Regions from separate parts of the Paenibacillus sp. FSL L8-0502 genome, predicted to be linked through region 1. Evidence: riboswitches for the same ligand, from Rfam matches in the RefSeq annotation. Region 1 holds a riboswitch; the other holds the start of a gene.

What was found. A riboswitch is a leader RNA that binds a small molecule or an ion and turns the genes downstream of it on or off. The one in region 1 is predicted to bind cyclic di-GMP.
Region 2: it holds a riboswitch for cyclic di-GMP, as region 1 does, so the genes downstream of both, NSQ57_RS06140 (glycosyl hydrolase) here and NSQ57_RS02055 (collagen binding domain-containing protein) in region 1, are expected to answer to the same signal.

The regions. Positions count from the first base shown of each region.
Region 1 covers NZ_CP151958.1:450,057-462,547, reverse strand. Annotated here, with positions in the region: gene NSQ57_RS02065 (DUF445 domain-containing protein) at 1-712, opposite strand, end outside; gene NSQ57_RS02060 (AraC family transcriptional regulator) at 1,305-2,186, shown strand; cyclic di-GMP riboswitch class I at 2,237-2,317, shown strand; gene NSQ57_RS02055 (collagen binding domain-containing protein) at 2,513-6,022, shown strand; gene NSQ57_RS02050 (class D sortase) at 6,139-6,804, shown strand; gene NSQ57_RS02045 (cupin domain-containing protein) at 6,894-7,361, opposite strand; gene NSQ57_RS02040 (amino acid ABC transporter ATP-binding protein) at 7,688-8,425, shown strand; gene NSQ57_RS02035 (transporter substrate-binding domain-containing protein) at 8,468-9,298, shown strand; gene NSQ57_RS02030 (amino acid ABC transporter permease) at 9,370-10,029, shown strand; gene NSQ57_RS02025 (amino acid ABC transporter permease) at 10,044-10,694, shown strand; gene NSQ57_RS02020 (LysR family transcriptional regulator) at 10,722-11,681, opposite strand; gene opp4A (oligopeptide ABC transporter substrate-binding protein) at 11,725-12,491, opposite strand, start outside.
Region 2 covers NZ_CP151958.1:1,369,515-1,382,005, forward strand. Annotated here, with positions in the region: gene NSQ57_RS06100 (oligosaccharide flippase family protein) at 1-1,305, shown strand, start outside; gene NSQ57_RS06105 (glycosyltransferase family 2 protein) at 1,328-2,167, shown strand; gene NSQ57_RS06110 (glycosyltransferase family 4 protein) at 2,154-3,341, shown strand; gene NSQ57_RS06115 (glycosyltransferase family 4 protein) at 3,338-4,486, shown strand; gene NSQ57_RS06120 (glycosyltransferase) at 4,515-5,615, shown strand; gene NSQ57_RS06125 (UDP-glucose/GDP-mannose dehydrogenase family protein) at 5,621-6,949, shown strand; gene NSQ57_RS06130 (hypothetical protein) at 7,192-7,329, shown strand; gene NSQ57_RS06135 (sugar phosphate nucleotidyltransferase) at 7,592-8,968, shown strand; cyclic di-GMP riboswitch class I at 9,124-9,204, shown strand; gene NSQ57_RS06140 (glycosyl hydrolase) at 9,218-10,819, shown strand; gene NSQ57_RS06145 (hypothetical protein) at 10,868-12,491, shown strand, end outside.

The DNA.
Region 1 (12,491 bases):
TTTCACCCATACGCTCTTCGTTCAGATAGCCGAGGAATGCGTTCAAGGCAAACTGCATCAGTCCGCTCACCTGCAAACCGCTGACAGCCTGCATACCTAAGGTACCCAGCGTATAGCCCGTTTCGGGTCGCAAAAGCCAGGACTCGGCTTGTTCCAGCGTGTAATCCAGCGCGCGGCGATCATAACCCTTCTCGCTGGTCTGACGAGCAAGCGCCTCCAGCAGCGGTCCGGCGTCAAAGTCAGTCATCTGCCGCTTGAGCTCTGCCACGATGACCGGAGCCAATTCCGCGAGCGGGAGCGACTGGACGAGCCGCTTGGCAAGAACATCTATGGATGCCGCCGCCTCCGGCGTGCGCAAACCTTTTTCCACACCACCCAGCACCAAATCGGCCAAACGAATATCTGCAATTTTAGACGCGATGCTGTCTTTGTTTAGCAAGTTATTTTCCACCGTACTCACCAAGGCATTTGTGAGCTTGTCCCTATTTTTAGGAAGCAGCGCGGTATGTGGTATCGGAATGCCTAGCGGATGACGAAACAAAGCAGTGACAGCGAACCAGTCCGCCAGTCCCCCTACAAGTCCTGCCTCAAAAGCTCCGGCTAACAAACGAGCCCAGCCATATTGCTGGAAGGGCAATGTGGCTGCAAAGCCTGCCCCTAGAATAACAAGCGACCAAGCCGCTGCGGTTTTCGTATTTTTGGGTTTTCCCATCCTGTAATCCTCCAAACTGACTGTCGAGTAAGTAAAGCACTATACCTGTATTACCCATCATATCATTGCCCGTGTCATTTCCAAAGTTGAAAGCACTCTTGATGAAACGCGTAAGGTCACTTTTTGCGTAATTTTTTATGCATATATCTCTCTTTTTTACATTCATGTTCGTGAACTAAATCACAACACTAGGCCCAAAATCTCATTTTTAATAATAAGCCTTACGAACCATTTTATCAGAACCAAGTCCTAAATTTCTTAAACCGAAAGGAGAAGTGAAGGGAAAAGTTGAATGGGCATGTAAGATATCTTTTTCAGCACTAATTCTATCTTTGACCCCAGAAAGGATTTGAATCCATGATGACCTCAGAATTCTTTCAACAATATTCGACCTTTTATACGGACGATCAGGTTAGATGTCCATAAGAGCGAGGCTTCTATAAAACTTACAAACATATTTTGATATATAGACATATTTCATGTGATAAAATAAACTTTTATATAGTAAATCATGTTTAATCAGCCATTATATATTGGTTAAATCAAACCAAGATAAGCTAGATAAAATTGCTTCTTTGTAAAGGAATTGAATATGACAACAGACCAAAAAAACAACGAGGGCCTCTGGAACGGCGAACCTGTCGTAATTGTGCGCACTCCCTCCGCTTTTGCCAAGCAATCCCTTTTATATATTCAGGAATTAGGCTACTTCCAAAAAACTTCTGCTTTTACGGTGGAAAGAAAAGAACTCGCCTCTTTTTTGCTTGTTTTTACGTTGTCTGGTAAGGGAGAATTACTATACCGGGACAAGAAATATATTTTAAAGCCTCATGATTTGTTTTTTATTAATTGTGAGGAGTATGTGCAATATAGCACCTCCGGTCATGAAGCCTGGGAGTTTATCAGCTTATACCTGTACGGCAACCTGATCGGAAACTTTTACGAACAATTTGCCAAGCATAATAAACCGGTAATATCCATGCATAATCCGTATATTATATTGGACAAACTGCATGCTCTGATTTGTGGGCAGTCTGACAGAAGTCTTTCCGCTGAACTGCTAACGTCCAGGCTCATTGGTGAAATACTGATGTGCATCTTGCAGCATCCCTATGATCACCAGCATGTGAATGCTGAAACCCTCAGCGAAGTACGTCGGGTACAGCAATATTTGGATCAGTCCTACTGTGAGCGAATAACACTGGACTCGCTGGCAGATATGTTTGAATTAAACAAGTTTAATCTGGCTAAAAATTTCAAAAAGCAGATCGGTTTCTCTCCGATTGATTATCTCATTAATGTCCGTATCACGGCCGCTCAAAGCTGGCTTAAAACCAGTGACATGTCCATTGTGGATATCGCAAGGTACGTAGGTATTCCCAATACGAGCCATTTTATTAACCTGTTCAAGGAGCATGTAGGAGAAACACCTCATTCCTTCCGCAAAAAGTGGGGGAACCGTTCCAAGCTGTAAATGAGAGGTTACATGAAACCAGTTTGATAGATGATAGACGCACAAGCTATTCAAGTTAATGGCAAAGCTGTCGAAAGGCAGTGACGCAAAACTATAGGGCCTTCCTATCCGGATGGCAGCCAGCTACCAGATGAACGAGCTTTTTATTATGCCCTTTTTTACATAGATCCACCACAATTTGCTATGCCTATCTCGAAAAAAGCCCTGATCGCTATGATCAGGGCTTTTTTTTCTATTGGGATAGTCATGTCAGCCTAGCATGCTGAATATACTAATTTCGAACGAAGCATTGCCATATTACGATGAATAGGAGAATCACTTGGAGCATGAGAACAAAAATAAATGTAATGATCATTGCCTTATTGCTCATTGTCCAAAGCTTTTTCAACGCAACACTGGCTTACGCAGATGCTCCAGCCCCAGAACTGCCGCAGAGTGCTGTATCCGATCCTACACATACCGTTACGGATGCTGTATACGGTGTCCCAAACCTTGAACCTCCCAGGGAGATTCCTTCAAACACGCCCCCCTTCGTTCAAGGAGCAGTCAGTTCAAAATCTCAACATGATGCAACTCCGCAGAGCATACTAACGAAGTTGAGCCTGACCGACGAATCAGGGCATGTCATTGATGCAGTATATAGTCCCGACAGCCAATTCGACATCGGATCAGCCATCCAACTAGGCTATGAATGGGAGCTTCCTGACAATACCTATAAGTCAGGAGACACTTTCACCTTTCACTTACCAGAACAGTTTGTCATCTACACTGATATCTCATCTCCGTTAGTCACTACCGACGGAACCGTGGGATACTTCACAGTAGATCGTCAGGGCAAGGTGATCATGACCTTTAACCCATATGTAGAGACTCATTCCAATGTCAGCGGCAAACTGCAAATCAAAACCGAGTTTACAAAAGAAATAGTGAAAGGTAGTACAGAGGTCATCATTGCGATTCCGATCAAAGGCGGGGTGCAAACGGTCATCGTGAATGTAAAGCCCCAGTCAGGGCCGACCCTAAGCAAACAAGGGAAACTAGCTGGCACAAATCAGATCGACTGGACCATTGATGTGAACAAACAGCTAAACACCGTAAAGCATGCCTTCATCACCGATCCAATTCCTTTAGGACTGGAACTCAGAAGAGACTCTATCCGGCTCTATCATCTCCAAGTCAATATCGACGGATCGACCGTTGTTCGAGACCTAGTAAATGCGAGTGAATATGCCATTGAAGCAGATCAAGCCGGGACAGGGTTTGTGATTCGTTTTCAAGACGATAGCATGAACACGGCCTACCAGATTCAATATTCCACGCGCATTACTGGCGACGAAACTCGTTTTTCCAACACAGCAACGCTTTCAGGAGATGCGATAGAGAACGTTGCTGCTACCGGTACTGTTCAGGTAGAACGTGGTGAGTTTTTGTCCAAAAAGGTTGAAAAATATGATCATGCCACACAAACACTCTCGTGGGCCATACGATACAACTTCGGCGAGACAAAAATCCCCGAAGCCAAAGCTCTTTTAATTGATCATTTCAACAAAACTCAAGAATTGCTACCCGGTTCCTTGAAAGTATTTAAAGGAAACACGCTGGAGGAACTCCCATCGTGGGCGTATACTGTCATCCCAGTTGATTATCCGGACCGCAACGGCTTCAAACTTCAATTTAACTTTGACGTAGATTCAGCCTATACCATCCGATACCAGACTCAAGCCAGAGGCCGTGTCTATGAAAATGGAAAAGTTATAAACATCATAACCTCAGATGGAATCCAGAAGATCGTATCGACAGAAATCACAAGCGGAGTTATGACTAAAATGTATGACACACCCAATTACAACACCAAAATCATACCTTGGGTGATTACCATTAATACAGACTTGTACACCATGAAAAATATTGTCATTCACGATGTGTTTCCAAACGGGGGCTTGGCCTTGTTGCCGGACACCCTGAAAATTCAAACTGTTGACGGAACAACGAAGCTACGTGCCCCCACGGATTATGAGCTGATTCCGCTATCACAGGACTATAAACAAGGATTTACGCTCAAATTTCATAAAACCATTCATAAAGCTTATACGATCAAGTATTCAACCACCTATAACAATGACTGGAAAACGGATACGACGAAGCCTGAGTTTCGTAATAAATCCATTATAGAATACCAGTTTGAAGACGGAGAAACATCATCGCATGCCGTGGAGTGCCCGATCTGGCCGGACTTTATGACACAACGAAACGGTGCCAAGCAAGGAAGCTATAATGCGACCTCCAAGCTCATTACCTGGGACATTAAAGCCAACTACAATCGCAAGATCCTAAACCACGCGGAAGTGAGAGACCCCTTGCTGCAAGGTCAGAAGTTACTGCCCGGCTCCGTGAAAGTACACGATATGACCTTGCTGGGATGGTGGGATGGCGTACAAAAAGGGGCTGAAATCCCGGCAGATCAATACACCATTATCCCTCCCTCCGAGCAAAATGGGAATGAATTGCGTATCCAGTTCAAGGAGCAGATACAGACTCCCTACTGGATTACCTTTCAAACTTCATTGGAAGGAGAACTGATTGACAAGGAAATTCATAATCAAGCCCTTCTACTGGATGGACAAAAAACAGTCTCCAAATGGGCAGCGCAAGTCACGGTACCTCATGGTGGAGAATATGTATCTAAAGTCGGTACACAAAATGGAAATAAGATCGACTGGAGCATCCGCATCAATGAAGGACAGTCACATGTATCCAACGCTAAAATTATAGATCAGCCTAGCAGCAATCAAATCTTAATCGAGGATTCCTTTCATTTGTACTCTACAATCATCGCTGCCAACGGAAATACCACCAAGGGCACCGAGTTGATTAGAAACCAAGATTACAAGCTGTATATCAAAACAGATGCTCAAGGCCAGCAAACTTTTGAACTTGCTTTTGCCAAGGATATTTCCTCTGCTTTTATTCTTGAATACCAATCATTCATTCATGCTGAGGACAAAGCCAAAGTGAGTAATAAGGTTGCCTTTGAGGGGGATCGCTTGACGACAGAGATACGGGAAACCAGCCAGGAAATCATTGTACGAACGTCTTCCGGCTCCGGTTCCGGCGGGGGTGTGACCGAAAGTCTTGAGTTGACCAAGGTAGACCAGGATATGCCTGAGAAGGTACTGCCTGGCGCACAGTTTGCACTCTATGATAAAGGTCAAAAAAGAGCCCCTCTCATTCAGACCACCAATCAGGAAGGCAAAATCATCTTTTCCTCCTTGCTTCATGACGATTACATCTTGGAGGAATTGGCAGCACCGGAGGGCTATAAAATCACCGAGAGCAAGCTTGAGATCAAAATAGACGCAACACTGCGACAAAGCTCTGGTGTAAAAAAGATTGTGATCACCAACCGTAAAGAAAAGAAAAACGAACCAGGAACGCCTACTCATCCAGACCCGTCACCCCCGTCTGGAGGCTCAGGTAAGAAACATGACAGAGATCCGGAAATACCCGATACTCCGTCTGTAACCGTTCCTCCGTCATTGCCAATGTCTCCGGAGGACATAGCCCTTCTACAGGAGGAACCTGCACCTATACCGCCGGAGCCGCCAGCCGTCATGCCTCATCAAGATCCTTCTCCTCCGGTGGATTCGAAAGACGATCCCAAACCTAAGATCCGTGTCAAGGTTCCCGGGAAAGAGCCAGAAGAGCCAGAGGATCCACCTGCGGTACATCAGTTGCCCCAAACAGGTGAAAGCAGCCCCGTTCCGTTCTATTTGACAGGCATAGCGTTGGTTATGTGGGGCGTATTGTTGAAATTCACACGGACGAACAAAAAGTAAAATGGATCACCTGCCCTGATCTCTCGCCTCATTCCATTTCCGATTGGAATGAGCCGGGAATGGGGCATTTTTCAAAAAAATATGTATAATCCGTACTTTGCTTAGGGGAGGCGAGATTGCTGAGTCTGCGTAAACTTTCCTACGTATTTATTTTGTTAGGCTTACTTTTTATTTTGTTTCCTAAAGCGACGGAATGGAATGAGGATCGGGAACAAAGCAAGCTATTAAAAGCAGCAGAACTACCATCAGGAAAAAGCGATGCGCTATGGCCCCCCAGTCTTACGGACAGCTATGCTCGCTTGTCCACTACTCTTACGGAAGTCCCGGCTCGTGAAGCACGACAAAATACTTCCACACCCCCTGTTACCATTGGAAGCGCTAATGAACAAACTCCCATAGCCACTATTAGTATAAGTCGTATTGCTTTAAAGCTCCCTGTATTGGAAGGCGCAACGAGGATAAATATGAGACACGCGGCTGTACATATGCCGGAAACGGGGACGCTGGGACAGGCGGGGAATGCCGCCATTGCTGCTCATCGAGCCCGCACCTCTGGACGTTTATTTAATCGTCTAAATGAATTGAAGATCGGGGATAAGATTGTTGTTAACACTCGGGGTAACCAATATGTATATAGCGTTTATAGCCTGAAGATGGTCGATCCTACGGACGTGTCTGTTCTGAAAAGCTTCAAAAAACAAAAGCTGCTCACCCTGATTACATGTGACCCTCTCATAAATCCCACCCATCGTCTCATTGTTCAGGCCAAACTAAGCACCTAAAGCCATTAAAGCGCCTATTTTTATGAGTAAAAATAAATCAGGCGGGCCATTCCTGTTCATTTACAGAAATACACCCGCCAATGTTCACATTACGATTCAGTTGGATTCTTGGCAATCAACTTGAAATCATCAAAGTGGAATCCTGGTGCAACCACACAGGTTACCAGTACGGGCTCATCCCCAAGCGGACGTGCCGTTTGCCATACTGCTCCTGGGACGAGTGCTTGTGGATGCTGTCCTGCCTCCACATCTGCACCAACAATAATCACAGTTTCTTCACCAGGCTCTTCTCCGCTTCCACCCAATTTCAACTCTACAGGGCTTCCGCTATGATATAACCACAGCTCATCAGAATGGACCACGTGCCACTCGGAGAACTCGCCCGGATGCAGCAAGAAATACGTAGACGAAGCTGCAAAGCGCGGACCAGAATATACATCCGGCAATACAGGCTTCGGAATTTGAAAATTGGCCTTCCACATCTCTTTGTACCAGCCGCCTTCTGGATGGGGCTCCATGCCCAATGCCGTGACTAGCGGTGAAATAGCTTTCGTCATTGTCTAACCTTCCTTTACCCTAAATTCCTTCTTCCCTACTGTAAAACATAGCGTTGCTTTTGTCACGTTTCTCCCTTGGCTTGTCGGGGATCAATAATTTATGTGAAATTTAATAACATAAAAATACGGATGTTTACTCATTTTCATCATATAAATAATAGTTCACTAGTAAAAATCACACCAAAATACATTACACGTGAAGTTTTATGACATAAAATCTTGTTTTTTATTGTAAGCTTATAGTATCATGAGAGAAATTTTTAAATTCTAATAGAGCTTGGTCATGTCAATCCGTCTACTAAGCTATGTATCCAAGCCTAAAAGGGGTGAGCTCTCTGATCCAGTTTCGCAATGTCAACAAGCATTACGGTCACTTTCATGTACTCAAAGACATTAATCTTCAGATTAAGGAGGGCGAGGTCGTCGTCATCATCGGTCCCTCCGGCTCGGGTAAAAGCACCCTGCTTCGCTGCATCAATCGTCTGGAAACGATATCGGATGGGGAACTGATCGTTAACGAGATCCCTGTACATGACAAAAAGATTGATATTAATGCCTTCCGTCGCAATATCGGAATGGTGTTCCAGCATTTCAATCTGTATCCCCACAAAAAGGTAATTGAAAACATTGTACTGGCACCTATGAAGGTACTGGGCATCTCGAAAGAAGAAGCTACTCAAACAGCCATCACTTATCTAAAGCGCGTCGGAATCGAGGAAAAGGCACAGAGCTACCCCGCCCAATTGTCTGGTGGACAGCAGCAGCGGGTCGCGATCGCCCGCGGGCTCGCGATGAATCCAAAAATTATGTTGTTTGACGAGCCTACCTCAGCTCTTGATCCCGAAACGATCGGAGAGGTACTGGATGTTATGCGCTCGCTCGCCCATCAGGGCATCACAATGGTCATTGTCACTCATGAAATGGGCTTTGCACGTGAAGTGGCGGACCGCGTGATTTTTATGGACAAAGGACAGATTTTGGAAGACAGCCAACCTGCCGAATTTTTTCAGAATCCGGGTGAAGAACGGGCCCGCCTGTTCCTGAGCCGTCTGATTCATCATTAAACAGACTACCAATGTAGCGTAAATCGAAAGGGGAATGTTCGGATGAGAAAAAGATTTCAATGGAGTACTTTGGTGCTGGTAGCTTTATCTTGTCTGCTCGTCTTGGCAGGCTGCGGAGGCAAAGAAGGAGCGGCAACGTCGGGAAATGAGCCGGCAGCAGCCAACGGGCTGGAAGCGATCAAACAGCGTGGCAAACTAGTCGTTGGTGTGAAATACGATACCAAGCTGTTCGGACTGAAAGACCCGGCTAGCGGAAAAGTAGAAGGCTTTGATATCGACATCGCCAAGGCTGTAGCCAAACATATTTTTGGCGATGAAACCAAACTTGAACTAAAAGAAGTCACGTCCAAAACACGAATCACCTTATTGCAAAACGGGGACATCGACGCCATTATCGCGACGATGACCATTTCGGATGAACGTAAAAAGCAGGTTGATTTTAGCGACGTCTATTTTAACGCCGGGCAATCTCTACTCGTGAAAAAGGGGAGCCCCATCACTGGGCTGGAGTCCCTGACCCCGAATACCAAGGTGCTCGCCGTGAAAGGCTCTACTTCCGCCAAAAATATCCGTGAAAAAGCACCAGAAGCGACGATATTAGAATTCGAAAACTATCAGGATGCTTTCAATGCCCTCAAAGCAGGTAAAGGAGAAGCGTTAACTACCGATAACTCTATTCTGCTCGGCATGCAGAAACAAGATCCGAATTATATTCTTGTCGGCGGGAACTTCACAGAGGAACCTTACGGCATTGCAGTAAAGAAGGGACAAACCGAACTGCTACAAGCCATTAATGATACGATCAAGGAACTGAAAAGCAACGGTGAATACGATAAGCTCCACGAGCAATGGCTTGGGGTTAAGCCCGAATAGTATTCTTGTGAAGGAGCCGCGATTGCGAGCTCCTTCCTTTCTTAAGTCTGGATAAGGAGGTATACCTGTAGATGCTTACTTTTGATATCAACGTACTTTTCGATCATAGCGACCGTTTCAGAGAAGGCTTGCTTCATACCGTTCAAGCTAGTGTCATTGCCTTGATCGGAAGCTTTATTCTGGGGGCTATTATTGCCATCCTCCGAATTGCGCCTTTTAAATGGCTAAACTGGATCGGTACCGTCTATGTAGAGGTCATCCGCAATATCCCATTGCTGATCGTCGTGCTGTTTTTTTATCTCGGGCTTCCCACTTTGGGCATCCCTTTGGACGGATTCGTATCTGGAACGCTTGGATTGACCGTATACACAGCCTCCTTTATTGCTGAAGCCATACGTGCCGGCATTCAATCTGTGCCCAAGGGGCAATTTGAAGCGGCAAGGTCCTCCGGGTTGAGTTACAACCAGACGATGATCAGCATTATTTTACCGCAAGCCATCAAAATTGTACTGCCTGCGATCGGCAACCAATTCATTAATCTGGTCAAAAACTCTTCCGTGCTGGCTATTGTGGCCGGGCTGGACCTCATGTATTACTCGGACCTCATTAACTCGGATACCTTCCTGCCCATCACAGTCTACGCCATCACGGCGTTGTTGTATCTTATCTTGACAGTTCCGCTTAGCTTTCTTGTACTGTACATGGAACGGCGTCTGTCCAAAACATCCTAAGGAGGGAAGCCTGTATGGATTTCGGTGGATTGTTTGTGTGGCCTAATGTGCGTTTTATACTGGAGGGCTTCCTGCTCACGCTGGAGGTTGCTATTTACTCTATCGTGTTCAGCTTCGCTCTTGGTATCTTATTCGGCATTCTGCGCTATACCCGCTTACCTGTCATTTCACAGGTTGCAGCCTTTATCATTGATCTCATTCGTAATCTTCCATTATTGCTCATTATTTTCTTCATCGGTATGGTTTTACCATCTATCGGTCTTTCCATTTCCCTCAAGTGGGCAGCCATTACAGGCCTGTCGATCTTCGAGGGAGCCATGATTGCTGAGATTGTGCGTAGCGGTCTGAATTCGGTCCATAAAGGACAGGTGGAAGCCGCACGTTCCTCTGGTCTAAGCTATTCTCAAACCTTATGGCATATCATTCTGCCCCAAGCGCTTCGTCGCATGGTGCCCCCGATTGTCAGCCAGTTCATTTCCCTATTCAAGGATACCTCACTGGCTGTCATTATCAGTTTGCCGGAGCTGACGCATAATATTCAGATTGTCGGTGGGCAAAATCAATCCTTTGTCATTCCAGCCCTGCTGTTCGCAGCTTTCCTGTACTTTGCTGTCAATTACAGTATGTCACTGATTGCACGCAGGCTGGAAGTTCGTACACATTAAAGCTCGTGATACTCATCAGGGTTGCCACTAGTTGGAACGCACGGTTAGTACAGCTTGTATCTCTTTAATCAATTGCTTCAACGCTTCTCCCTGATAACGGCCAGACCGATAAACCAGCTCTAGCTGACCCTGGAGCACGTCGCACAAAATAGGTACAGTGCAAAATTGTGAGTGATCCAATTCTGTTGCAAGGGACTCCGTCTGTAGGGTTACGGCAAGTCCATCCTGCACCCAGCGCAGGATGGAAGGTATGGAATTGGTCTCCAAGACGGTTGCAAAAGGATACCCGCGATCACGGAAGCACTTCTCAATCAGTTTCCTGCCGGGATGACACTCTGGCTGCATCCCCCAGGGTACATGCCTCAATTCGTCCAGCGTAATGGAAGAACGGTTGGAAAACACATGCTCTACCGGAACAACAAGACAGTAGTTCTCCGTACGAAGAGGAAGCTGGACAAGCCTTTCATCCGTACCCGAATGCAGCGTGATGCCAACATCCACTCGGTTATCCAGCAGCTGTTCTGTGACATCAAATGATGGATGGATGTGCAAGCTGACTCTAGGAAATGACTGATGAAAATGGATAAACATTTCTTGTAATGGTTCCTCCAGCTCCGGTAATGCGATACCAATCCGCAAACTCCCGCGTTGCTCGGTGCGCAACTCCTCAATGGAAGCCTTTGCTTGCTGTAAATCCTTGAGCGCATGTGCACTGTGTTGCAGCAACAATTTCCCGGCATCTGTCATCTTAATTTTCTTGCCTGCACGGTCAAAAAGAGTCATGCCCAATTCCTCTTCCAACGCCTTAATTTGCAAGCTAAGTGTGGGTTGGGAGATTCCGATCTTTTCCGAAGCTTTCGTAAAATGCAGTTCCTCGCATACCGCAATGAAGTATTGAAGCTGACGTATCTCCGTCTTCCTTCTCTCCCTTCGAGAATCCCCAGAATGATTGCATAAAAGGTCAAAAGAAGCGCAAAATCGGATCAAACCGGTTCGCGCTTCTTCTTCAGGTTATTGCGCTTTTTTTAGATTATTGGGCTACTTCTGCTTTTTCCGCAGTCAACGTAATATTCGCAAACGTGTCTGCATCATACTCCTTGCCACGGGTAATATCGTAATTGGCTACCCGATTATTCACTGCCTCCAACGAGTAACGGAATAACGTCGGTACAATGGGTGCCTCCTCGCTCATATACGCCTGCCACTGATTGTATATATCTTTACGATAATTGTCGTCAAAGGCTTTCACAGACACCCCTTCCTGCAACAGCTTATCATTCTCTTCACTGGTAAAGCGCGAGTAGTTAAAGCTGGCTCCGCGTCCATACAGCCCACTAGGGTTTACATCTGTACCTGTACTCCATGCGCCGCCAAAAATATCAATGCCAGGGTCATCCTTCTGCACACGGTCATAGAAAGAATTGAACTCAAGCAGACGGCCGTCCACCAGCTCGACATGAAGCCCGACATCCTTCCAATTTTGCAAATAAAACTTCGCCAGCGATTCGGCTGTCGCATCCCCGCTCATTGCCGCATAATGTAGCACCAGTTCCTTGCCCTTAGGGTCCTCACGGTATCCATCTCCATTGGTGTCCACATACCCTGCCTCGTCCAGCAGCTTTTTTGCCTTGTCCGGATCATACGCAATGCCCTTCGCATTCACATCATGATATCCCTTAAAGGCGGGCGGGACCAAGGATGTCGCAGGAGTCCGAAGCCCATGATAGAGCTGCTTGCCAACCTGCTCGTTATTCAGCGCATAGCCGAGGGCCTGACGTAATGACTTGTTCGCCAGCT
Region 2 (12,491 bases), 920 kb from region 1:
GATAACAGCTCTGCAGCAGTAAAAACGATGATATTCAGTATGCTGATTCTCGTCGTGAACATGCTGACTGGTGTGCTAACGGCACGATTCCTGGGTCCTACTGGACGCGGGGAACAGACAGCGATGGTGAACTGGTCTCAATTTCTCGCCTTCTGCATGAGCTTCGGTGTCCCTTCTGCATTGATTTACAATGCGAAAAGGAAACCGGAGGAAACGGGCAAGCTGTATGGTTTGGCCTTGTTGCTGGCTACCATGTTCGGGGGCTTGGCGACACTCGTCGGAGTATTTCTAATTCCTTATTGGCTGCGCTCTTTTTCTTCATCGGTCATCCTTTTCGCGCAGTGTTCCATGATGATGTGTCCGCTCATAGCGATTTCACAGATCAATAATGCATTGCTTCAAGTTCGCTCGGAATATAAGCAGTACAATTTATTCCGGTATCTGGTACCGCTAAGTACGTTGCTGGGTCTGGCGATTCTGATCCTAACCGGAAATATGAATCCGTACACCTCGGCATTGGCTTATTTACTACCAGGCTTGCCGATTTATATCGGTGTCACGATACGAATGATTCGGCTGTACAAACCCAAGGTAAAGAACAGCTGGACGCAATTTAAAAATCTCTTTACCTACGGTATGGGTTCATACGGAAATGATCTCATGGGGCAGGTTTCCACTTATATTGATCAGATTTTGATTGCGGGTCTGCTCAGACCCGCTGATCTCGGTTTATATGCAGTAGCGGTCAGCTTGGCCAGGATGGTGAATGTATTTTCTACCTCGATCATTGTCGTGCTGTTTCCCAAAGCCTCTGGTCTGAATAAGGAAGAGGCGGTGGACATAACATTTCGGGCATTTCGAGTGACATCAACAGCAACCTTTCTGGCTGCGATGATGCTGATGCTGATTGCTCCGTTCGTATTTACATTGTTATATGGTCAAGAGTTTAAACAAGCGCTTACGGTATTCCGGTTCCTTGTGCTTGAGGTTGCTATCAGTGGAGGGACCATGGTGCTGGCACAACAATTTATGGCGTTGGGTAAGCCCAAACTGGTTACCATTCTACAGGGTGTCGGATTGGCGCTCGTCATTCCATTGCTGTCCATACTCGTGCCGAGATATGGATTGACGGGTGCAGGGATAGCAATGCTGTCTTCGGGGATTCTACGGTTCATTTTCATTTTATGTAATGTTAAATTCGTTCTAAAAATGAAGATTCCAAGACTGCTTATTTCCAAACAAGATTTTCAATGGCTCCGATCAACGATGTCACACTACATCCGGAAAAAGCCAGTTAACGGTTAGATAAAGAAGGAGGCACCCGCTAATGAACCACATGTCTAGCGTTCCCGCGGACAACCGGATATCCGTAGTTATTATCGCTCAGGATGATGGCACTCGAATCACAGCCGCCATTAAATCCTGCAAGCCCTTTGCGGACGATATCGTCGTCATTGACGGAGGGAGCAAGGACAATACGATTCAGGTAGCTGAATCCTTGGGCTGTCGGGTGTTTTCTAACCCGTGGCCCGGTTATGCCAAGCAGCGCATGTTTGGTGTTGAAAAAGCGGAATTTGATTGGATATTCCTGATTGATACGGACGAAGTAGTGGATGCAGAGTTGCTTGGAGATTTGTTGAAAGTAAAAGAAACGCTCCACGATCCGGCCAAAGCATATTCCGTATTTCGGATTGGTGATTTTCTCGGCAAATGGATGAATAAAGGCGAATATCTGGTTCGTTTGTACAATCGTCGTATTTATGGCATTACGAATAGTCTTGTTCATGAAATGCCGGATGTAGCCTCTTCCCAGATTGTCAATCTGGAGGGTGTGTTATGGCACTACGGCTTCCGCAGCATCAGTGATCATATGACCCGTTTTAATAAATATACAGATCTGGAAGCAGAGACGGCGTTTAACAAAGGAAGATCCTTTCGGATGACCAGACTGTTGTGGCGGCCTCCTGCCCGCTTTGTGCAGAAGTATTTTGTCCAAGGCTTATACCGCAAGGGATTGGCGGGTTTTGCCGTAGCCGTTTTCTGGGTGATGTATGAGTTTCTCGTCTGCTTCAAGCATTATGAGCTAACCAAGCGGCGAAAAAAGATAGAAATCGTGGATGACGGACATACCGAGCAGAAAGGAGAAACCAGCTATGTCGTACAATAACGGATTTCGTATTGCGGCAACGGGGTTGAGCTGGCCGTCTTTGCAGCCAGGAGGCCTCAACACATATTTCCAATCGATCTGTGAGCAGCTTACGTTAGAGCGCAATACGTTGGATGCTCTAATCTGTAGTGACGAGCAGCCGCAAGCACCCGACCGTATTCGGATTCATACGATTGGCAGCAAGCAGCAATCCATCTGGAAGCGCCGGGAGCTAATGCAAAAATATGCAGCAGAGTTGTTCGACAAGCAACCGATGGATATATTGTATTCCCATTTTGCTCCCTATAGTGTCGGGCCAGCGCTGGAGGCGAAAAAAAGAGGAATCCCGGTAGTTACCACCTTTCACGGACCGTGGACGGAGGAAATGAAGATTGAAGGACAGGGTATCAAGCATTTTCTAAAAACGACGTTGGCTAAATCCATTGAAATGAAGGCCTACGGTCTGTCGGATAAATTTATAGTGCTAAGCGAGACTTTTCGGGATATTTTGCATGAGCACTATAAGGTTCCACTCAGCAAAATTCACATTATTCCCGGAGCGGCGAATGTAGAAAGGTTCCACCCAGCAGAGGATCGGGGAGCAGTACGAGAGCGTCTGAATTTGCCGCAAAACGCGACGATTGTGCTAACCGTTCGTCGTCTTGTTAATCGAATGGGACTGCTACAGCTACTCGAAGCATGGAGACGAGTAACCGAGCGTCATCCTGATCATCTGCTGCTGATTGGAGGGAAGGGCCCCTTGATGGAGGAATTGGCTTCCAAGGTAGCGGAATACAATCTTCATAACCATGTAAGGCTGCTCGGTTATGTGTCGGATGAGGAGCTTCCACTGTACCACCAAGCATCGAATTTGTTCGTCGTACCTACACAGGCGCTGGAAGGTTTCGGTCTGATCACGGTGGAGGCAATGGCTTCGGGACTGCCAGTGCTGGCCACTCCTGTGGGCGGTAGCAAGGAAATTTTAAGGGGATTCCGTCCCGAGCTATTGTTCCAGGGAACGGACAGTGAAGCCATTGCTGAAGGGTTGCTGCGTGTGCTGGATCATCGTGAACTTCTACCGAATGCAAGGGAATGCCGGGACCATGTCCTGAGCAGATATACATGGGGACATGTAGCGGAGCAGGTGGAAGAGGTGTTCCGACAGGTCCTTGACAGAAAGGCGGCGGCGAAATGATGAGAGTAGCTTATATTGACCATACGGCAAGATGGAGCGGCGGCGAAGTCGCTTTGTATAACATACTGACGAATATCGGGGAACATATCGACCCGCTCGTTATTTTGGCAGAGGAGGGCGATTTGGCAGATCGGCTTCGGCAGCGTGATATTGATGTGCGCATCGTTCCATTGGACGATTCGATTCGCAATCGGGGACGGAACGCCGTGAATCTAGGTGCGCCTGCAGCAGCTTTTCGTTTGCTGGCATACGGTAGAAAACTTGCGCCCTTGCTGCGTGAGGAAAAGGTCGTGTGCGTTCACACGAACTCGCTCAAGTCTGCACTGTATGGTACAGTAGCTGCCAAATCGGCGAAGCTACCCTTGATCTGGCATATCCGTGATCACATCGGTCCGCCGTATCTGAAGCCGATTGTAGCCAAAGGGATTCGGCTGATGTCCCGCTTTTTGCCCAACGGAGTGATTGCCAATTCCAAGTCCACGCTGAGTGCATTGGAGTTACCCCCGGACAAAAAGACGCTCGTCGTTTATTCCGCTTTTGCCAAAGCAATTACAGCACGTGACACGGCTGCGCATTCACGTGGTGATGACTCGTTTAACGTCGTATTGGTCGGCAGATTGGCGGAATGGAAGGGACAACATATTTTACTGGAAGCGGCACGTTCCTTTTTACCAGATCAGCGCGTGAAATTCTGGCTGGCTGGAGATGCATTGTTCGGAGAAGAGGAATACAAGCAACGATTAGAGTCCACGATGCGCGAATACGGGTTGGCTAATGTCAATCTGCTGGGGCACGTCGATGACATTCAAGGCCTGATGCAGCGTTGTGATTTACTGATTCATACCTCTATTACACCAGAACCATTCGGTCAGGTCATTATTGAAGGCATGGCTGCTGGTCTCCCAGTGATTGCTTCCAATGAGGGTGGACCCAAGGAAACGGTGGTACCCCATGAAACCGGGCTACTTATTGAACCGGGTGACCCGGCTAAGCTGGAAGAAGCCATCCGCTGGATGTTGGAGCATCCACAGGAACGTCAGCAGATGGGTGAGAGAGGGATGGAACGGGTCAAGAAGCATTTTGTCATCGAGAACACAGTTAAGGATATAGTTCATTACTATAAGGGTTTGTTGGCAGGAGTCTGACCGACATTCGCGTTAAAGGATGATTTAGATGAAAATAGCGATAGCACACGATTACTTAATCCAAATGGGCGGAGCGGAAAGGGTAGTAGAGGTATTCCACGATATGTATCCGGAGGCTCCTATCTTCACAACGGTGTTCAGCGACGACCGCCTGTCGCGTAACTTGAAAGATGCGGATATTAGAGCCACTTGGCTACAAAAAGTCCCAGGAGTGAAGGCCAACTTCAAAGGAGTGCTGCCGCTATATCCCATCGCTATCCGTGATTTTGATTTTAGGGATTTCGATATTGTTTTAAGCTCCAGCAGTGCATTTATGAAAAGCATCCAGGTACCCAAACATACGTTTCACATTTGTTATTGTCACACACCGATGCGGTTTGCCTGGGATTACGATACATATATGGCCCGGCAGTCCAAATCCAACCTGCTCAAAAACATGCTAAAGCTGTACATGAACCGGTTGAAAACATGGGATGCCAAAACTTCGCGCAACGTAGACCAGTTTGTCGCCAACTCTTCGGTTGTTAAAAGAAGAATTTTGCACTATTACCAAAGGGATTCGGATGTCATTTTCCCACCTATTAATACATCCCGTTTTAAACGCGCTACAAACATCGGTGACTATTACCTGATCGTATCCCGATTGGTGTCCTACAAGCGCATCGATCTCGCGATCGAAGCATTCAAACGTAACGGTCTCAAGCTGCGCATTGTGGGTGAAGGACCAGATCGTAAACGACTCGAAGGTATGGCTGCCCCGAACATTGAGTTCCTCGGCAGGCTTGAGGACGAAGAGGTTAACAAGCTGATGGCAGAATGCCGAGCGCTCGTTTTTCCGGGCGAAGAGGACTTCGGTATTACGCCTTTGGAGGCGAATGCGGCCGGACGGCCTGTTATCGCTTTTCAGGGTGGGGGAGCGCTGGATACGATTGTTCCTCATGTGAACGGCGTATTTTTCCGCAAGCATCAAGTAGAGGATGTGCTAGAGGCCGTCGCAAAGGTCGAGCAGCATGCATGGAATGTGGACGATATCATTACCCATGCCCGCAAATTTGATGAAGATAACTTCAAGGATCAACTAAAAAAGTATGTAGAACAAGCCTATGTGAACTTTCTAAAAGGAGGATGAACGGAATGAAGCTGGCTGTAATTGGTACTGGATACGTTGGGCTCGTCTCGGGTGTATGTTTTGCGCAAAAAGGTAATGAGGTGATTTGTGTCGATCTGGAGCAGTACAAAATCGACATGTTGAACCGGGCAGAATCTCCGATTTATGAACCGGGTATTGAGGAATTGATTGCGCTGAATCTGGAAGCAGGTCGATTGGAGTTTACTTCGGATTTGGCTGATGCGGTACGCCGCTCGGATATCGTCATTTTGGCGGTAGGTACGCCTTCTCTGGCTAACGGCGAGGCGAACTTGTCCTACATTGAACAGGCGGCTGCTGATGTTGGGAAAGCCATGAACGGGTATAAGATTATTATGACCAAGAGTACTGTACCTGTCGGAACGAACGAAAAGATTAAGGACGTATTGGCTCGTCACACGAGTTTGTCTTTCGATATCGTATCTGCGCCGGAGTTTCTGAGAGAAGGCTCAGCTATCAATGATACGCTTCATCCGGATCGCATCATTATTGGTTTGGACAATACTGGATTGCGTGAAACAATGGTCACTCTGCATCAGGTGTTCACGGATAAAATCTATGTGACGGATATCCGTAGTGCTGAAATGATCAAATACGCGTCCAATGCGTTCCTGGCAACTAAAATTTCGTTCATTAACGAAATCGCTAATATTTGCGAAAAGGTTGGCGCCGATGTAACCTGTGTGGCTGATGGTATGGGTATGGACAAACGGATCGGCTCCTCTTTCCTACAAGCAGGGATCGGGTATGGTGGCTCTTGCTTTCCAAAAGACACAAATGCGCTTATCCAAATTGCGGGTAATGTAGACTATGAATTTAAGTTGTTGAAATCGGTGGTCGAGGTGAATACCGACCAGCGATTTATGATCGTATCCAAGCTGCGTGAATCGCTGGGTCAACTGAACGGTGTGTCGATTGGCATTTGGGGCCTCGCCTTCAAGCCAAATACAGATGACATCCGCGAAGCTCCAGCACTGGAAATCGTAGAAACGCTCATTCAGGCAGGCGCAATTGTCAAGCTGTATGATCCCATTGCGATGGATAAATTCAAGGAGCACGTGGATCACCCGAATATTGTGTGGTGCTCATCCCCACAGCAAGCCGCCGAAGGTAGCGACGCTGTGTGCCTGTTGACCGATTGGGAAGAGTTCAAAAAGGTCGATCTCGTACAACTGGCCTCCCTTCTGCGCAAACCGGTTCTAATTGACGGTCGTAACGTATTCGCCGAGGAACAGATTCAAGGCTCCGGGCTGGAATACTATTCCGTGGGTCGTCCGCGGATGAGTGGGTGGAACAGAGATAAAGTGGAAGTTTAAAAAGTGACTGTGGTGGTGGGGGAGGCGCTGCGCGTGCAGATTGTTCTTCCGATTGCTGTTACCCCCGGATTTTCTTGATTGTGTAAAACATTCAAAGGTTAAAATCCGGGGGTAAAGGCAAACGCTGACGCTTCTTCAGAACAATTCTGCCCGCTCCGCTGCTTTCCGCCGTGGAGTCACAGTTTTAAACTCCCACCTTATGGGATGGGAGTAGGAAGGGCGTATCGGAAGGAGCGGCGCGGTTGATGCCGCTCCTTCCGATCAAGGCTGCCATTGTGGTTGCCGAAGGCAATCTGGGCAAGGCGTTACGAAACCTCGATTACTTGAAGCTTGCAAGCACAGCGGGCAAGCGCCGAAAGCGTGAGATTTTTACAGGCTGACCGGACTTAATCATGTCCGGTCGCGCCTTTTGCAATAAACGGTATGATCGGCATGATGCATTTTTGAGTAGCGCAGGGATGGATTTGAATCTGGAGAAGCGGAGCGTTCGCCTTTGACGTGGGATTCTTACATATAAATGTTTTACACAATCCGAAGAATCCCACGGCAACAGCGATCGTAAGATCAAATGCATTCCGTAGCGGGTAGTCAACTCATCATCAGAACGATCACCCAACCAATATAGAGAGGAAGTGGAGAGTTATGAAGCTCGTACTTTTGTCTGGTGGTTCCGGTAAAAGATTATGGCCTTTGTCCAACGATTCCCGTTCCAAACAATTTTTGAAGGTACTGGAGAGCCCGGAGGGGACTTCGGAATCCATGGTACAGCGGGTATGGAGACAATTGGGAGACAACGGATTATCAGAATCCTCGTTTATTGCGACAGGGAGAGCACAGGTCGAAATGATCCAGAGTCAGGTTGGGCCGAATACGCGTATCATTGTTGAGCCAGAACGCAGAGACACCTTTCCTGCGATTGCGCTGACAGCGACTTATTTATATTCCATTGCAGGTGTTTCACCTGATGAAATTGTAGCTATATTGCCTGTAGATCCTTATGTTGAGGATGCTTTCTTCGCCTCCGTAGCCCAACTGGAACATACGCTTCAGGAGAGTGAAGGCAAGCTTGCATTAATCGGGGTTGTCCCTTCCTATCCTTCAGAGAAATATGGTTACATTATTCCGAAAAACGATGCCACCCAAGGTAGCACTGGCTACCGCGAAGTGAGCCATTTTCAAGAGAAACCCGACCGGGAGCAGGCGGAGCGTCTGATTGAACGCAATGCTCTATGGAACTGCGGGGTTTTTGCGTTCAAATTAAGTTATTTGCTGGATATCTTGGCATCCAAGGGATTGCCGCTGAATTATGAAGAAATGCAAAAGCAATACGCATCTCTGGAAAAAATCAGTTTTGACTATGAAGTAGTCGAGAAGGAAAAGGACATTGTAGTTCTTCCGTATGATGGTTTTTGGAAGGATTTAGGTACTTGGAATACGCTCACAGAAGAAATGTCTAATCAACAAGTGGGCAGAGGTGTAGTAACGGAGGATTGCGTCAATACGAGTCTTATTAACGAGTTAGACATTCCTGTGGCGATCATTGGAACGAATGATCTGATTGTAGCGGCTAGCCCGGATGGCATTCTTGTGACCAATAAGGCAGAAAGTCCTCGTATTAAAGAAGTGCTCAAGGCTCATGATCAGCGTCCAATGTATGAAGAACGTCGTTGGGGGCAGTATCGGGTTGTGGATTATGTCAAATATGACGAGGGCAACGAGGTATTGACCAAACGAATCCGCGTACGAAAAGGCAAAAATATCAGCTACCAGCTTCATTTCAAACGGAGTGAAATCTGGACCATTATTAGCGGTGAAGCGGAAATTATTTTGAATGAGAAGCTACACAAAGTAAAGGCTGGTGATGTAGTCCGCATTCCTGAAGGGACGAAGCATAGCATTTTGGCTGTGACAGATGTGGATTTTATTGAGGTGCAGACTGGCTCTGAATTGGTTGAAGAGGATATTGTCCGCTTTTGTATGGATTGGAATGAAATTTCCCGTCACCAATTTATCTCATAATTATTTTCGTAAAAACGAAAAAAAGACAAATTCATGAAAATTCATGGCTCAAACTGTCGAATTTGGGCGAAAACCTGTAAATTCATGAACATGACCTATTAAATTTTGGTAAAATAAAGTCGATACTTAGGGTAAGAAGGAATCCAAACTCCTTCCAACGATAAACGCAGCCCTGTCGAAAGGCAGGTACGCAAAGCTAAAGGGCCTTCCACAAGGATGGCAGCCTGGCTACCGAAAGGAAGAGCGAAAGTGAGATTCAATTTTATTCCTCTGTATCGACTGATACGTCATGTACTCCCCGTTGTTATGCTTTTTTCATTGTTGCCCGTCGGTTTTGGTGATTCTCTGTCTGTGGCGAATGCCGCTTCATTACAACCTGTTAATTCGGACGCTTCTACTCAGGCCCGTGAACTATACAATTATTTACTCAACATCTCAGGGAAAAAAATAGTCACCGGTCAGCATGATTATTTGGAAAGTCCGGATGAATTAAGTAACAAGGTCCAAAAAATCAGTCAGGCATATGTAGGTGTACACGGCTATGAGATGGGAGCTATCTCTGGTCAATCTGACGCTACAGAAGCAGCGCAACGTAAAAATGTCGTCGATAGTGCTATCCGTTGGGACAGATCCGGTGGTATTGTGACGATGACTTTTCATGAAGCGCTACCAGGTAGGCCACTGACTTGGGCCAATGTACAGGCGAAAGTAAGTCAGACAGAGTTCAACAAATACGTGACCCCAGGTACTACGCAGTATAACCTCCTCATTGCCGATCTGGATAAGGCCGCTGTATCGTTAAAGCAGCTTCGTGATGCAGGGGTTCCGGTTTTGTGGAGACCTTACCACGAGATGAATGGCGACTGGTTCTGGTGGGGAAACAAAAATAATTTCAATCAGCTATGGAATATCATGTACGACCGTTTTACCAACACACATCAATTGAACAATCTGCTGTGGGTATGGAGTCCGAATGCGCCCAATTCGTATACTGTCCCGTACACCCCGAAATACCCGGGGGATGACAGAGTGGACATCTTGGCAGTAGATATTTACAACAATGATTTTAAGCAAAGTCATTACGAAGGTCTGCTTGGGCTGGCACGGAATAAGCCGATTGCCATTGGGGAGCACGGTGAGATGCCTAGTTCTGAGGTGTTGCAGGCTCAACCTAAATGGGTATATTCCATGACTTGGGGCAAGATGCTGACTGAGAATAACACAACAAATCAAATTCAGGATTATATGAATGATTCGAGGAGTTTGACGCGGGATGATGTGAAGAATGGATTGGAAACGATTCAACCACCTGGGACAGATATACCGACCTTACCGGACGAGGGACAAAGTGAGCCTATCCCGGCTCCGCCAGTAGTGATCGTTCCCCCAGCTCCGACTCCTCCTTCTGTTCCTGATGTGGTATATGTGAACGGGTTGCGTGGCGAATATTTTAACAATATGAATTTGAATGGAAGTCCTGTTTTGATCCGTACAGATAGCAAGCTGGACTACAACTGGCGTGCCAATGCCGCTGACCCTAAGGTGAATGCCGATCAGTTCTCGGTTCGCTGGACGGGTAAAATCAAACCGCAATATAGCGAGACCTATACGTTCACCACGATATCCGATGATGGTATCCGTGTATGGGTAGACGGCAAGTTGGTGATTGACAGCTGGTTCAAACAAAGCTGGACAGAGCGTAAAGGCAGTATGACTTTGGAAGCAGGCAAAATGGTAGATTTAAAAGTAGAATACTATGATGAAAAAGGCGACGCGATGGCACGTCTAATGTGGGAAAGTCAGCATGAAGCGAAAGCGGTGATTCCCGGAAACGCTTTGTTTCTTCCTTGATTAATACTCTTTCCCGGTCCAAAAATTTGAGGAGAGAGGGTCGATCATATGATAAAAAAATGGTTATCCCATAGGTATACAGTAGTTTTATCTGGACTACTAGCGATCGTAGCTATAGCGATGATCGCTTGGTTTATATACACGCCTTCAAGAAGCGCAGAATTGCAGACGGATAAAGTAGCAGCTGCCAGTCCAGTATGGAAGCTGGGGCAGAGGGATGACTCTTCAGCGGAATTCAAAGGTGTGGTCGGCAGGGATAATATCGACATTTCTACAGCAGCTGCCTCTACCGAATCATCTGCTAAAGGAGCAATGTCAGCGTTGTCGGTAGCAGAAGAGAGTACAACAGTTCCGGTATTGCTCAGCAGTGGAGATATTCCTCCCGGTTTGAATGCGTCCACGAACCCTGAACTGACACTCCAGTATAAGCTGAATCAGATTCCTCCCAATGGTATGATATTCCGTGTTCGGATTTTAGATGCGGGCAAAGCAGTCCCACAAATGGCTGTATTTTCAAATCAACAGCTGTCCGGTATTATTCAGATTGCCGGAGTATCCGGTACTGGGAGTGCTTATAATTTCAAAAACAACTACGAGCTGTATATACCCAAAGAGCAATTGCAAAGCGGTGTTAACGTACTCAAGCTAAAGACAGCGCGCTGCCTATACTGCTCCTCTGCAGAAGATAAAAATGTGTGGTGGACTTGGGATGACTTGAGCTTGGAGACGTTAGCTTCACCTGCGACCGAACCGGTACACGGTAAATATATACTGACCGGAACAAATGTGAACAATAAAGAATTTTATTATGATCAGGGTGCAGTTAAGCATTTACCATACGTTCTCAAATGGCTGGGAATTGCTTATAGTGGCAATGTCATGAGGGTCACCTGTGCCAGCAATGTGGGCAAGGCATGTACAGACGTGGATGATTACTATCAAACGTTAAAGCAGTATAATATGCAATCGTCTGCTTTGTATTTATATACAGGTGATATCAAGCTGCAAAAAGATGGTTCTCTGCCAGAAACGGCCAAGCAAAAGTTGCGCGATTATGTAAAAAAATACGGTTCTTATCTTCAATATTATGAAGTAGATAACGAACCTGGATTATTTAATCGCTCCAAGGCGGTAAATCTGGCTGTAGCTAAGTGGTTGAATACGGAAGGGAAGCAATTGGCACCGCATCTCAAAACGGTAGCGCCGGGTTGGGCCTACTGGCCGACGTACTCTACCAAGGCGTGCAAAAATCAAACCGGAGGTACGAAAAAATGCGGTGATCCGGATGGATGGGAGCGAGACCCGGCGCAGCGTAAACAGCTGGAGGAAGTCACTGACCTGACCAACGGACACGCCTACGGTGAATCGTATAATGAAGAGGGCGGGGGCAGCTTCATTCAAAATTTGAAAACCTTCGGCGGTTCGAGCGACGGACTGGCGAAGAAGATGCTGAACACGGAGTTCGGTACCAATGATACGCATCGAGATAATCCAGATTATGGGGCTAGTCAGCCACAAGCAGCCGCATTCGACCGGATTATGCGTTCACAAATTGGGTTTGCCGATATGTTTATCCAGCACGCTGCTTTTTATAAAGATTATACGCTGTTTAAAACAGGCTTCGATCTGCAAAGTCATAACCCGGCCAACACAGAAATTTATCCGTTCGGGC